DNA from 2 places in the Negadavirga shengliensis genome. Region 2 is predicted to be linked to the other one. Evidence: riboswitches for the same ligand, from Rfam matches in the RefSeq annotation. Region 2 holds a riboswitch; the other holds the start of a gene.
What was found. Region 2 has a riboswitch for thiamine pyrophosphate ahead of ACFPFU_RS01700 (TonB-dependent receptor). Riboswitches for the same ligand answer to the same signal wherever they lie in the genome.
Positions count from the first base shown of each region.

Region 1 (3,423 bases), on a different contig from region 2:
CCTGGCATATGCGGGTAGAGCGCTGGATATCCCCTTGATGCAAAAAGGGGCTAGACTGTTCGTAGGAAAGCATGATTTCCGCCGGTTTTGCAGTCACGGCAAGCATACGGACGATTTTGTTAGGGAAGTCGTTCAAGCAGAAATTTCAAAGGCTGGAAGTGTTTGGGGGGGTGTCTTGGCAGACAATATGTATGTTTTCCGGGTAAGGGCCGGCGGGTTTTTGATGCACCAGGTGCGGCGCATGATGGCGGCCCTTATTCTTCTGGGAAAGCGGGAAATAAGCCTGGAAGACATTTCGCAGGCTTTAGTCAGCCTCGAAAAATCAGCTTTCCCGCCAAAAGCCCCTGCAAACGGATTGGTGTTGGAGGAGGTGGTTTTCAGCGAAGCCACCAAAACTCCGGGAAGCCCAACCTAAAAAAGCATCACACGTTTAAAAGTACATTGGCTTGCAGGGCTCATCTTAAAAAATGTTTTTGGCCCGGGTTTTGACAAGTCAGAAAAAACTTTAGGATAAATCAAAATGAAAAACAGCTTATTGATCGTAATGGTCCTGCTTTTTGGAGCATTTTCCGCAGCCGCGCAGGATAAATCCATGCCCACCATTGAAGTGGAGGGCCAGAGTGAACTCAAGGTGATGCCTGACGAAGCCCTCATACAGGTTAATCTTACGGAAAAAGCCATGAAAACGGCAGAAGTGACAGATGCCCTCAACAAAAAATCCAAAGCAGTCTCTGACGCCCTGAAAAAGTCCGGCGTGGATAACTACACCTTTACAGCGGATAATTATTATATAAACATCAACCGCATCTATACCAAAGGCAGCGCCAGGGACAGTGGCTACGTGGCCAGTCAAACCCTCAATATTGTGGTGCATGATACGGAAAAAGACCTGGTCAGGATAGTGGAAACGCTCCACCAAGCTACTGATATGGCTTTTCAATTGAATTTCAGGATATCGGAAGCCAAGCGGAAAAGCTATGAAAAAGAGTTGTTGGAACTTGCCCTTAAAGATGCGCGCAACAAAGCCGAAATCATAGCATCCACCATGGGAATCCAGGACATTAAGGTGCATAAAGTGGATTATACTTCAGGCCAATCCTTTCAGCCGGTAATGTACCGGGCGGAAGCCATGATGATGAAAACCGCTGATGACCGCACAGAGCCCACCTTTAACCCGGAGGAACAAACCATATCCGATAGGCTTAAGGTTGTTTTTAGCTTTGCAAAGTGATTTTCCATCCGCCGGACGATGGAAGTAAATAAGAAATAGTGTATGGGTGCAGGTGATCCGGAATAGGTTTTCTGCACCCATATTTTTTATATCTTTTGGCACATTTTTTTGAAACTCCCTGATATTCCATAACTTTGTTCTGTACTTTAGGGGTGTCCCGGATTGGGTATCGGGACTGAGATCATACCCTTGGAACCTGATGCAGTTCATACTGCCGAAGGAAAAAGTTATCGGTTTTCTATCCATTAAGGCCATTCCTAAAGTTTTTTGTCAATAATAACCCCAATAGGAATGGAAATCTTACTCAATGACAGACCTTTTACATTGCCGGAATGCGACCGCATTACCGCACAGCAGTTGGTGGAAATTCAATTTCCGGAAAACCAGCGGGGCATAGCCCTTGCCCTTGGCTCGGAGATTTTACCCAGGGAGGAATGGGGCTACCAGGTCATTCGGCCCAATGATAAAGTTTTCATCTTTAAAGCTACACAGGGAGGTTAATCATGAAAAAACAAGATATCAAACCCCAAGCAGCCGGCATTAGCTGTTCACCGTTCACCAGTTCCAGGAAAATTTATGTCCCCGGCAAACTACATGACATTCAAGTGGCGATGAGGGAAATTTCCCTGTCCCCCACAAAAATAAACAAGGACAATGAGGTCGAAAATATCCCCGTAACCGTCTATGATACCAGCGGACCCTATACCGATCCGGGATACCAAATAGATCTTCAAAAGGGGCTGCCCCGTTTGCGGGAACCCTGGATCAGGGATAGAAACGATGTGGAGCAATTGGCGGAAGTAAGTTCAACATATGGCGCCAGGAGACTATCCAATCCCGCATTGGACCACCTGCGGTTTGAGCATGCCAAAAAGCCTTTAAAGGCCAAAAACGGCCATAACGTCACGCAGCTTCACTATGCCCGGAAGGGTATCATCACCCCGGAAATGGAATACATCGCCATCAGGGAAAACCAAAGGATAGCTGAGTTGAAGCAAGCTGCGCAGGAAAACGATAAAGGCCTTTTTGAGCAGCATACCGGGTTCAGCCACGGGGCCCATATTCCTCCTTATATCACCCCTGAGTTTGTGCGGGACGAAGTGGCGGCGGGAAGGGCCATCATTCCCAGTAACATCAACCATCCGGAAAGCGAGCCTATGATCATCGGGCGGAATTTTCTGGTGAAGATCAATGCCAACATCGGCAACAGCGCAGTATCCTCCAGCATAGAGGAAGAGGTGGAAAAAGCCGTCTGGGCATGCCGCTGGGGAGCAGACACCATCATGGACCTGTCCACGGGCAGCAACATCCACGAGACCAGAGAATGGATCATCCGCAACTCCCCGGTGCCCATAGGCACCGTACCCATTTACCAAGCGCTCGAAAAAGTAAATGGAAAAGCGGAAGACCTTACCTGGGAGATCTTCAAAGACACCCTCATTGAACAGGCGGAGCAAGGTGTTTCTTACTTTACCATCCACGCAGGGGTCCGGCTGCGCTACGTGCCCCTGACGGCAAAAAGGGTAACAGGGATAGTATCCCGGGGTGGTTCCATCATGGCCAAATGGTGTTTGGCCCACCATAAGGAAAATTTCCTCTACACCCATTTCGAAGAAATTTGTGAGATCATGAAAGCCTATGATGTGGCTTTTTCCCTGGGTGATGGCTTGCGTCCGGGATCCATTGCCGATGCCAACGACGAGGCCCAGTTTGCCGAACTGGAGACCCTGGGTGAATTGACGAAAATTGCCTGGAGACATGATGTACAGGTGATGATAGAAGGGCCGGGCCATATCCCCATGCACATGATCAAGGAGAACATGGACAAGCAATTGAAGTCTTGTGGGGAAGCACCTTTCTATACCTTGGGCCCTCTCACCACAGACATAGCGCCCGGCTATGACCATATCACTTCGGGCATCGGGGCGGCCATGATAGGCTGGTATGGCTGTGCCATGTTGTGTTATGTCACGCCAAAAGAGCACCTTGGCCTTCCCAACAAAAAGGATGTGAAGGACGGGGTGATTACCTATAAGATCGCAGCCCATGCCGCGGACTTGGCCAAGGGCCATCCCGGAGCGCAGTTCAGGGACAATGCCCTGAGCAAGGCGCGTTTCGAGTTCCGGTGGGAGGATCAGTTCAACCTTTCTCTGGATCCGGATACGGCTAGGGAATTCCATGATGAAACCTTG
Region 1 is NZ_JBHSJJ010000017.1:11,416-14,838, forward strand. It holds gene truA (tRNA pseudouridine(38-40) synthase TruA) at 1-415, shown strand, start outside; gene ACFPFU_RS21580 (SIMPL domain-containing protein) at 521-1,231, shown strand; TPP riboswitch at 1,370-1,471, shown strand; gene thiS (sulfur carrier protein ThiS) at 1,523-1,732, shown strand; gene thiC (phosphomethylpyrimidine synthase ThiC) at 1,735-3,423, shown strand, end outside.
Region 1: another riboswitch for thiamine pyrophosphate. It lies ahead of thiS (sulfur carrier protein ThiS); the one in region 2 lies ahead of ACFPFU_RS01700 (TonB-dependent receptor).

Region 2 (3,423 bases):
TATCCGTATTTTCATGGACAGTCGCCTCCTGACCCGCAAACCCCCAGTTTTCGTCATATACATCATTGTACTCGGTAAAAGACGCGATCTTGTTTCTGCTGAACGCCAGGTTTCCTCCCAGGGTCCACTGCGGGGATAGCCGTACCGCGCCATCCAGCTCGATACCTGCCCTATAGCTGCTTGCGACGTTTTCCCGGATGTAGGCACCCACATCATTCAGTTGGCCGGTCAGCACCAATTGGTCTTTGTAATCCATGTAGTAGAGGTTGGCACTGTACTGATACTTTGTCTGTTGAAACCTCACACCTGCCTCTACATTCCGCAGGGATTCCGGTCTGGGTATTTCAGTCAGCGGAGAATCCGTAAAGTCCCTTCTTACCGGCTCCCTGTTGGCCACTGCGTAGGAAGCGTACCATGTTTTCCCATCATTTGCCTCATAGGAAAGCCCTACTTTAGGATTGAAAAAATTATAGTGCTGAGATCCGGAAATGTCCCGGAGATCATTGTTGATGCCATCAAAGCGGTAATCGATCCCCCGGTATTGCAGGTCTCCGAAAAGGTAAAGCCTGTCTTTTACTTCATAGGTGGCTTTGAGGTAAATGTTGCGGTCATCTTTTATAGCCACATTGTCGTAATACCTGTCTCTGATATTGGTATTACCGGCTACTGCCATCCAGATGATTTCCCCAAAATGATCCCCGTCATAGCGGTTGGCTCCTCCGCCCAGGATAGCGTCCATCCGGCCATCATCGGAAACGTAGTTCAGCGAAAATACGGCCCCATAAAAATCATTATCCAGCCACCTTCGGCGGATAATGTCGGTTCTGCTGATCAGTTCATCGCCTATTTGGATGGGCGCTATGCCATAGTTCTGAAGCAGCCTGTCATTGGGACGGAACTGTTCATAATACCCCCTACCATAGGTATAATGCAACGCAAAGTTGGCTTTCAGGTTTTGGCTCCAGTTCCCTGCATAGATGAACTGGTAATGATCCTGCCAGTAGTTATCGGTTTCATTATCGTAAGTGTAGCTGTTATAAGTCCTGTCGGTTTCGAGCAGATGCTCCGGCACCCCGTTCCAGGCCTGGTACGTCTGTTCAGCTCCTGAGAAAATATTGACCTTGAATACGTGATCGTCTCCGTAATATCCTCCGGAGACAAAATAAGATCTCAGATCGGAAAAAGCCCGGTCAATATACCCGTCGGAGCTGATCTGGGACAGCCGGGCATCCACCGCCCATTTGCCGTTTAAAAGACCCGTGCCTGCTTTGACCGTGTGTTTTCTGGTATTGAAGGAACCAAATGAGTTGTCCGTTTCGGCGTAGGCCTCTTCCCTTTTTGTATCGGTCTGGATATTGATGCTGGCGCCGAAGGTAGCGGCGCCATTGGTGGAGGTACCCACGCCGCGTTGGATCTGGATATTGTCCACAGAGGAGGCAAAATCCGGCATGTTCACCCAGAATACCCCATGGGACTCGGCGTCATTCAGGGGTATACCGTTGACGGTGACATTGATCCGGGTTTGGTCCGAACCCCGGATGCGCAGACCCGTGTAGCCGACCCCCGCTCCGGCGTCAGAATGGGTCACCATGGAAGGTGTATAATTCAGCAGAAAGGGAAGATCCTGGCCGAGATTGTTTTTAGCCAGTGTTTCTTTGTCAATCACCTGAAAAGTAGTGGGGGTGGTTGCGGAAGCCCTGGTACCGGTCACAATAAATTCCTCGGTAGTCACTGTACTGGGCTTCATTTCAAATACCAGCTCACCGGTAAGCGGCACCTGCACTTGCATCCGGGCCGTTTGATAGCCCACATAAGAAACCCGAAGACCATAAGCGCCTTGGGGGAGAGCATCCAATACGAAATTGCCTTCCATATCGGCCACGCTGCCTGTCCCTTTCCCCTCCAGAATAATATTGGCTCCCGGTAGCGGCTCACCGGTCACGGCATCCCTCACATGGCCATTGATCTGGTTTTGGGCTGCCGCCCACGTTGTCCATAAGGACAGGGCCATCATCAAGTATAAACGAATCATGACAAGTAAGATTTTTGGTTAAACATGGAAAGGATTAAGGGGAATCCCTCCCTCAATTGTTTACCCAATAGCAGCAAGAAAGAAGTTGCTGTTTCTCATTTCCCTTCGCCGGCACTACCCGGATCAGGTGTTGTGGGTATGATCTCAGCCCGTGGTGTTGGGGCACCCCTAATGATCTCATGCAAAGGTATCGGTTTATTCTTATAAAGCCAAACCTAAACAGGCTCGCCTCTTCCCAACGCCCGGAGGTGCCGGATATGGGACATGACTGCCATTCTCAACCGGCTATGTTCGAGGTAGGGGATGCAATATTCCACACAGGCCTGCTTCACAATCTTACTTAAAGCAGGATAATGGATATGTGAGATTTTAGGAAATAAATGGTGTTCTACTTGATAATTCAATCCTCCCAGCAACCAGGTGAGCAGCTTGTGCCGGGGTGCAAAATTGGCGGTGGTCCTGATCTGGTGAATGATCCATTCATCCTCAAGATTATTGGTCTCCACTGAGGGTATTGGGAAAGTGGTCTCCTCCAAACTGTGGGCCAGTTGAAACACAGAAGTAAGCACGATCCCCGCAAATAAACCATATATGGTAAATCCGATCAGCCAAGGTACCAACCCTACCATATAAATCGGGAATGCGACAAAAAGCATTAGATGAACAACTTTGAATCCCCAAAAAGAAAGATGGTCCGCAACCTTCATTCTCTGTATGGGCACAATTCCTACCTTGCCGGTGATGTATTTTTTGTAATCGGTAAAAAATACCCAATACAGATACAACAAGGAATACGTGAAAATAAAGTAAAAATGCTGGTAATTATGGATACCGTATTTTCTCTGGCTTGGCGCCAATCTCAAAAAGGGTCTGGCATTCAGATCATCATCTACTCCCTCAATATTGGTATAGGCGTGATGAACCACATTGTGTTTGGTTTTCCACATGAACACATTAGCTCCCAGGAAATTTATGGACAGACCCGCCAGGTTATTGATCCATTGCTTGCTTGAGAAACTACCATGGGCACCGTCATGCATGATATTAAAACCAATGAAGGCAGTCAACGCCCCCATCAGCATGCACACCGCCAATGCAAGCGCCCAATGAGGGGTGAACAGAACAACATAGATATAACTTGAGACTAAAGAAAGAACCATAATCACCGCCTTGATATACAAAGTGCGGTTACCGGTTTTTGGAATTCTTTTATCATCAAAATAATCGCTGATTCTTTTCTTTAAGTCCAGATGAAAAGAAATCTTGCTCTTGGAAAATTTGGGGGTAGCCATATATAGTAATTTATTGGGTGATAAATGGGCATCAATGAAAATTCACCCATGGAGAGGCTACGGTTCAGAATATACCATTTGCTAAGATACCATTTTATT
Region 2 is NZ_JBHSJJ010000001.1:416,005-419,427, forward strand. It holds gene ACFPFU_RS01700 (TonB-dependent receptor) at 1-2,032, opposite strand, end outside; TPP riboswitch at 2,116-2,212, opposite strand; gene ACFPFU_RS01705 (fatty acid desaturase family protein) at 2,248-3,324, opposite strand.